Linked DNA regions of Chondromyces crocatus. The protein of the gene in region 1 interacts with the protein of each later gene in a pairwise test. Links are inferred from orthologs where the notes say so. Each region holds a gene or a part of one and is shown on either strand. Other genes may lie near its edges. The genes, in order: mrdA and CMC5_RS06655.

Region 1 (3,309 bases):
CGTTCCTCGCCGTGGGCATCACGCTGCTGGTGATGCAGTCGAACCTCTTCCGGTTGATCGGGAAGCTCGACATCCCGGGCGCGACGCCGAGCCTGCTCCTGCCGCTCATCGTGTTCATGGGCGTCCACGAGTACTCGATGGCGCGTGGTGCCGCGCTGGCGTTCCTGCTGGGTTATCTGCTGGATCTGTTCGCCGGGGCGCCTGTCGGACTGTTCACCTTCATCACGGTGACCACGTTCGTGGTGGCGCGCGCCGCAGGGGTTCGCCTTGCGGCGCAGACGTTCTTGACCAAGCTTGCCCTCGCCTTCGTGTTCGGGCTGGTGGAGGGCGTGCTGGTGGTCATTCTGACGGCGATCTTCGGGGGTGACGCGGCGAGGCCACGGGCGCTGGCGTTGCTCGTGGCGCCGCACGCGGTGTCGACGGCCATCGTGGCGCCGCTCGTGTTCCGGCTGGCCGAGCGCGTGCATCAGATCACGATCACCGTGCCTCGGCCGGGTGAGGGAGGCGCGCGGTGAGCTTGCTGGTCCAGCGCTCCGACGTCAGCGAGTTCCGGCGGCGCTTCCGCTGGATCGCGCTGTTCATGCTGCTCGCGCTGCTCGGTCTCATCGTGAGGCTGTTCTACTTGCAGATCCTCGAGTCGGACGAGAACAGCGCGATCGCGCGCGAGAACATCGTCCGGAGGATCACGCTGGCGACGACGCGCGGGATCATCCGTGATCGCAACGGCGAGGTGCTGGCGGCGAGCCGGCCTTCGTACAACGTGTACGTGGTGCCTCGGCGTCTCGACATGGAGACGGTATGGCCGAGGTTGATGCAGTACCTGGGCGTGGGGGTCGACGAGCAGGCGCGCCTGCAGACGTTGATCACGGCGATCCGCGCCGGCGACAGCCCGCGGAAGAACCAGCAGATCCTGCTCAAGGAGGACATCTCCCGCGACGCGGTGGCGAGCCTCAAGACGCACGAGGCGGAGCTGCCGGGCATCGACGTGGTGCCCGTGCCGGTGCGCTACTACCCGTTCGAGGAGGTGGGGTCGCACGTGCTCGGCTACATGGCCGAGGTGGACGCGGAGCGGCTCGCGACGCTGCGCAGCGAGGGCTACGTGGAGGGGGATCGCCTCGGCGTGGTCGGGATCGAGCGGGCGTGGGAGAGCTACCTGCGGGGGACGCGCGGCTGGGAGAAGGTGCTGGTCGACGCGCGAGGGAGGCGGCGCCCGGGAGGCGAGGGGATCATCGATGATCCGCGGCGGGTGGATCCGATCCCGGGGCGCGATCTGCGGCTGACGCTGGATGCAGGCATCCAGAAGTCGATCGACAAGGCGATGCGCGGGCAGCTCGCCGGCGGTGTGGCGATGGTGGACGTGCGGACGGGGCGAATCCTCGGGCTGTACTCCAAGCCAGGCTACGACTCGAACGCGCTCTCGGGCGGGTCGGGCAAGCAGGTGATCCGGGATGCGTTCCGGCGCCTCTACTCGGATCCGCTGAAGCCGGCGCTCGACAAGACGCTCTCGGGTGCGTACCCGCCGGGCTCGACGTTCAAACCGTTCACGGCGCTGGCCGCGCTGGAGAAGGGGCTCATCGATCCGCGGCAGGGCAGCCAGTGCCGGGGCGCGCTGACGTTCGGCAAGCGTACGTTCCGCTGCACGCACGTGCACGGCGCGGTGGCGATGCAGCGGGCGATCACCGTGTCCTGCAACGTGTACTTCTACCGGCTCGCCGCGGAGTACGGCGTCGGGATGGATCTCATCGCCGAGATGGGGCAGCGCTTCGGGTTCGGGGCGCGCACGGGCATCGGGATCAATGCCGAGGCAAGCGGGCGCATGCCGACGAAGGCGTGGATGACGCTCCGGAACAAGGGGCAATTCCGGCTGGGCTTCGGGTTGAATGCGGCCATCGGTCAAGGCGCGACGACGGTGACGGTGCTCCAGCTGGCGCTGGCGTACGCGGCGCTGGCCAATGGCGGGACGCTGTACCAGCCGCAGATCGTGCGCGCCGTGGAGACGTCCGCCGGGACGGTGGTGCAGGAGTTCTCGCCGCGCGTGCGGCGTCAGATCGAGCTGCGCCCGGAGAACCTGGATCTCGTGCACCGCGCCATGGTCGGCGGCGTGAACGAAGAGGGCGGGACCGCGTACCGGGTCCGCGTCGCCGGCGTCGACATGGCCGGCAAGACGGGCACCGCGCAGGTGTCGCACAAGCTCGCGCGCGGGCAGGAGGCGGAGAAGGTGTGGTACTTCAACCGCGAGCACGCCTGGTTCGCCGGCTACGCGCCGACACGGGCGCCCGAGGTCGCGGTGGTGGTGCTGGTCGAGCACGGCGGCGCAGGCGGTAAGCACGCAGCGCCGGTGGCGTTCGAGGTGATCCGGGCCTACCAGGAGCTGGAGCGTCAGCACCGCGAGGTGCAAACGAAGGGGCCGCCGAAGCCAGGCGCGAACCCCTCACAGGCAGGGTCGCGTCCAGGAGGCGAGCGGCCGCGCAAGCGTCCGGGTGGGCGAGGAGGTCCGCGATGATCAGCGATGGGCTGGCAGGTGAAGAGCGTGACCATTTCGACTGGCCGCTGTTCATCGGCACGGTGCTGATCGGTGTGCTCGGGGTGATCAACCTCTACAGCGCGACCAGCGTGTACTCGGGGGCGCGCGCCGAGCTGTACATCAGCCAGGTTTACTGGCTGTTCGTCGGTGGGATCATCGGGGGCGTGCTGGTCGCGATCGACTACAGGCACCTCGAGCGGCTCGGGTACATCCTGTACACCTTCGGGGTCTTCTCGCTGGCACTGGTGTTCGTCCTCGCGAAGGACGTGCGCGGCTCCGCGCGCTGGATCGAGTTCGGCGCGTTCCGCTTTCAGCCCAGCGAGTTCATGAAGATCTTTCTGGTGATCGCGCTGGCGAAGTTCCTGCACGACGATCCGCGCAACGAGGGGCGCACGCTGCGAGATCTGGCAATACCCGCGGCGTTGACGGCGGTGCCGGCGCTGCTGGTGCTGAAGCAGCCCGATCTGGGGACGGCGTCGATCCTGACCTTCGTCTTCCTCACCATCGCAGCACTGACCAAGCTGCGCTGGAAGAGCATCGTCCTCTTCCTGGGGACGGTGATCGCCTCGATGCCGATCATCTGGACGTATGTGTTGCTGCCGTACCAGAAGGACCGTGTCCGGGTGTTCCTCAACCCGGAGGGCGATCTGCTGCGGCGCGGGTGGCACGCCTACAACTCGCGTGTGGCGATCGGTGATGGGGGGCTGTTCGGGAGCGGCTACCTGAAGGGGACGCAGAACCAGTTCCTCTTCTTGCCCGACCAGTACACGGACTTCCCGTTCCCG
Region 2 (3,408 bases), 3.4 Mb from region 1 along the record:
GCACGTCAACAAGGCGCCGATCCCGATCGACGAGCGGGTGCCGGGCAAGACGTTCCCGGCGGGCCTGTGGGGCGTGCTGAAGAAGGCGCTCGAGAAGAAGGCGGACGACAGGTATGCAACGGCCGCAGACTTCGCCGAGGCGCTGAAGCCGTTCGCGGGCTCCGCAGGCAAGGGGTTCACGGCAATGATGCCGACGAACAACTCGGCAGTGCTGGAGCAAGCAGCCAAGCAGCACGCGGCGGCGCTCGAGGCGGCCAAGCCAGCGCCGCAAGCTGGCTCTCCGGCGTTTCGACCGGCCCCCACGGTGAAGATGGAGGTGCAGCCGAGCCCACAGATGCGCCCCATCGCCCCACCCCAGCGCCCGACGACCTCTCCCGTCGTCCTCGTCGCCATCGCGGCGGGATGCCTCGTCGCCGGGATCGTGCTCACGATCGTGGCGATGAAGCTTTTCGGCTGATCCTCGTCCGCTGGGCCGTGCTGCGGGGGGCGTGCTAGCGTCCGCGGGCCCTCGGGTCGTCGGGACGGGAAGTGTCGTCTCCGGCGTTCATCAGCACAAAACCATGGCATCTGGGGAAGCAGCGAAGCGAGGGGTGGGCGCGGCGATCGCGCGGTGGCTGAAGCGTCTCGGGCTCGCCCTGCTGGTCCTCGCCGCCCTCGGGGCCGTCGCCGTCGCCGTGGGGATCCAGCGGTTCGAGGCGGAGCTGCCCTCGACCGCCGAGCTCAAGAACTACCAGCCGCCGCAGGTGACGCGCGTGGTCACCCGCGACGGGGCGGTGCTCGGCGAGCTGTTCACCGAGCGGCGCACGGTGGTGCGGATCCAGCAGATCCCGGCCCACGTGAAGCTCGCCGTGCTCGCCGCGGAAGACGCTGGGTTCTACGAGCACGCAGGGCTGAACTACCTGGGCATGCTGCGCGCCCTCGCGGTGAACCTGCGCTCCACCAGCACGCGGCAGGGCGGCAGCACCATCACCCAGCAGGTGGTGAAGAACGTGCTGCTGACGCCGGAGCGCACGTACGATCGCAAGGCGCGCGAGGTCATCCTGTCGCGCAAGATCGAGCAGGAGCTGACGAAGGACGAGATCCTCGAGCTGTACCTGAACAAGATCTACTTCGGTCACAGCCGGTACGGGATCGAGGAGGCGGCGCGCTACTACTTCGGCAAGGGGGTGCGCGACGTCAGTCTGGCCGAGGCGGCGATGCTGGCCGGCGTGGTGAAGGGGCCGGGGGTGTACTCGCCCAGGATCAACCTGCAGAAGGCGACGGCGCGGCGCGCCTTCGTGCTCGATCAGATGCAGGCGAAGGGGTTCGCGGAGGCGGCCCAGGTGGAGACCGCGAAGCGCGAGGCCATGACGCTGGCGGCAGAGCCCGAGGCGCTGAACGAGCTGGCGCCCGAGGTGGTGGCCGAGGCCCAGCGGATGCTCCGCCAGGTGGCGGGGCCCGCCATGGAGCGCGGTGGGTACACGGTCGTCACGACGATCGATCCCGCCCTCCAGAGCGCCGCTCGCGGGGCCGTGCGCAAGAACCTCGACAACTATGCGAAGCGCCACAAGCTGGTCGGCCCGCTGAAGCGCGCGAAGAAGGAGCCGGCGGCGTTCGACGGGTCGCCCTCGGGTTACCGCGTGTTCCGTGGGGTGGTGACGGGCACGGACGACGCGAAGGGGACGCTGAGCGTGCAGGTCGGCACGCTGCGGGGCACGGTCTCGCTGAAGAACGCGGACCGGTACAACCCGAAGGGGCTCAAGCCCAGCGAGTTCGCGGACGTGGGGAAGGTGGTGCGGGTGAGCCTGATGGGCGCAGCGCCGCCATCCGCGGTCGAGGATCGGGAGGGTGACGACGCGGAGCCCGCGGCGGCGGGGACGGTGGTGAACCATGTGCCCGCGCCGGCTGCACCCGCCGCGCCGGTGCCGCTCCGCCTGGAGCTGGGCCCCGAGAGCGCGCTGGTGGCGATCGATGTGCGCACCCGGGAGATCCGGGCCCTGGTGGGCAGCTACGGGGCGACGCGCGGGGGGCTCGATCGGGCGACGTTCGCGAAGCGACAGCCCGGGTCGACGTTCAAGCCGTTCGTGTTCGGGTACGGGATCAAAGCGCGGAGGATGACGCCGGCGACGATCCTGGAGACGAACCCTGCCGCGCTCGGGAGCGACTACAAGCCGCAGAACTACGACGAGAGCGAGGGGCACTCGCCCGCACGCCTCCGGGAGGCGCTGGCGCACAGCGTGAACGTGGCGGCCGTGTCGGCGATGGGGCAGCTCGGGCCCTCGAACGTGGCCGCCTTCGCAAGTTCGCTGGGCATCCACGCGAAGCTCGGTACGGATCTGTCGCTCGCGCTCGGTGCCTACGAGGTGACGCCACGCGAGATGGCGACGGCATACGCCACCATCGCCGCGGGTGGGGTCTACGAGGAGCCTCAACTCATCGTGAAGATCCTGGGACCGGACGGCGCAGAGCTGCCTTTGCCCACGCGGCCGCCGTCGCACCGGGTCATGGAGGAAGCGGAGGCCTATGTGCTGACGAGCTTGCTCAGCTCGGTGGTGCAGAGCGGGACGGGCAAGGCGGCCCGCGCGCTGGGGCGGCCGATCGCTGGCAAGACGGGGACCTCGAACCAGGCGAAGGACACCTGGTTCGTGGGCTTCTCGACGGACGTCGCGTGCGCGGTGTGGACGGGCTACGACGACGCGGTGCCCCTCGGGCGTGGCGAAGCCGGGGCCAGCGCGGCGCTGCCTGCGTTCGTGGAGTTCATGAAGAAGGCGCACGACAAGCGGCCCATCACCGATTTCCCGGCGCCGCGAGGGATCGTGCGGGTGAAGATCGATCCGACGACAGGGTTGCTCGCGAACGAGAACCAGGAGGACGCGCTCACCGAGATCTTCCTGGCTGGCACCGAGCCGACCGAACTCGCTCCCCTGCCCGATGGGGGCGTCGACGGCGGTGACGAGGAGCCAGCGGCCGAGGGGCTCGATGCCGGGGTCGCCGTGGTGGAGGAGCCGAAGAACGAGGGGCTGCCCGAGGTGATCCTGGATCCCGGGGTCGAGGTGAGGCCGACCAAGGCGGAGGATCCGGCACCGACGGTCAAGGAGCGGGACAAGGGCCAGGCGCCCGAACCCCCCGGACACCCCCCAGAGCCGCCTCCTTTCTGAGCGGCGAGGGCCCCGAGCGGCAAGGGCACGTGGCCCACTGGCGCGCGGGCCCGGGTTCGCTGGGACGGGCAACGGCGCGAGGTCCCAGGCGGACGCTTGGGGCCATTTCCGACGGGATTTGAGAGAGCAGCCTCGATGGCACGCACCAGGATGCCGGCGCATGGTGCCGCATGCGCAAGCTCTGGGTCTGCACGCTCTCCCTCGGCGCTCTCCTGCTCGGTGCTTCGGGGTGCTCGAAGAAGACGGATCAGGCGACCTCCCCGGTGCAGCC

What was found.
Region 2: the proteins of mrdA (region 1) and CMC5_RS06655 interact in binary tests that used the Escherichia coli proteins (3 or more experiments, as listed by UniProt). The link is inferred for Chondromyces crocatus from one-to-one orthologs.

Annotation. Positions count from the first base shown.
Region 1 is NZ_CP012159.1:5,164,523-5,167,831, forward strand. What follows is about bases 8-3,007. They hold mrdA (penicillin-binding protein 2), read left to right. Parts: upstream 8-511; coding sequence 512-2,503; downstream 2,504-3,007. Other genes in these bases: CMC5_RS19065 (hypothetical protein), read left to right, coding at 8-515; rodA (rod shape-determining protein RodA), read left to right, coding at 2,500-3,007. In the rest of the region: more of CMC5_RS19065, read left to right, coding at 1-7; more of rodA, read left to right, coding at 3,008-3,309. UniProt on the Escherichia coli protein: Catalyzes cross-linking of the peptidoglycan cell wall. Responsible for the determination of the rod shape of the cell. Is probably required for lateral peptidoglycan synthesis and maintenance of the correct diameter during lateral and centripetal growth.
Region 2 is NZ_CP012159.1:1,775,941-1,779,348, reverse strand. The notes cover bases 250-3,348. They hold CMC5_RS06655 (penicillin-binding protein 1A), read left to right. Parts: upstream 250-560; coding sequence 561-3,137; downstream 3,138-3,348. Other genes in these bases: CMC5_RS06650 (hypothetical protein), read left to right, coding at 3,308-3,348; CMC5_RS06660 (serine/threonine protein kinase), read left to right, coding at 250-457. Outside these bases: more of CMC5_RS06660, read left to right, coding at 1-249; more of CMC5_RS06650, read left to right, coding at 3,349-3,408. UniProt on the Escherichia coli protein: Cell wall formation. Synthesis of cross-linked peptidoglycan from the lipid intermediates.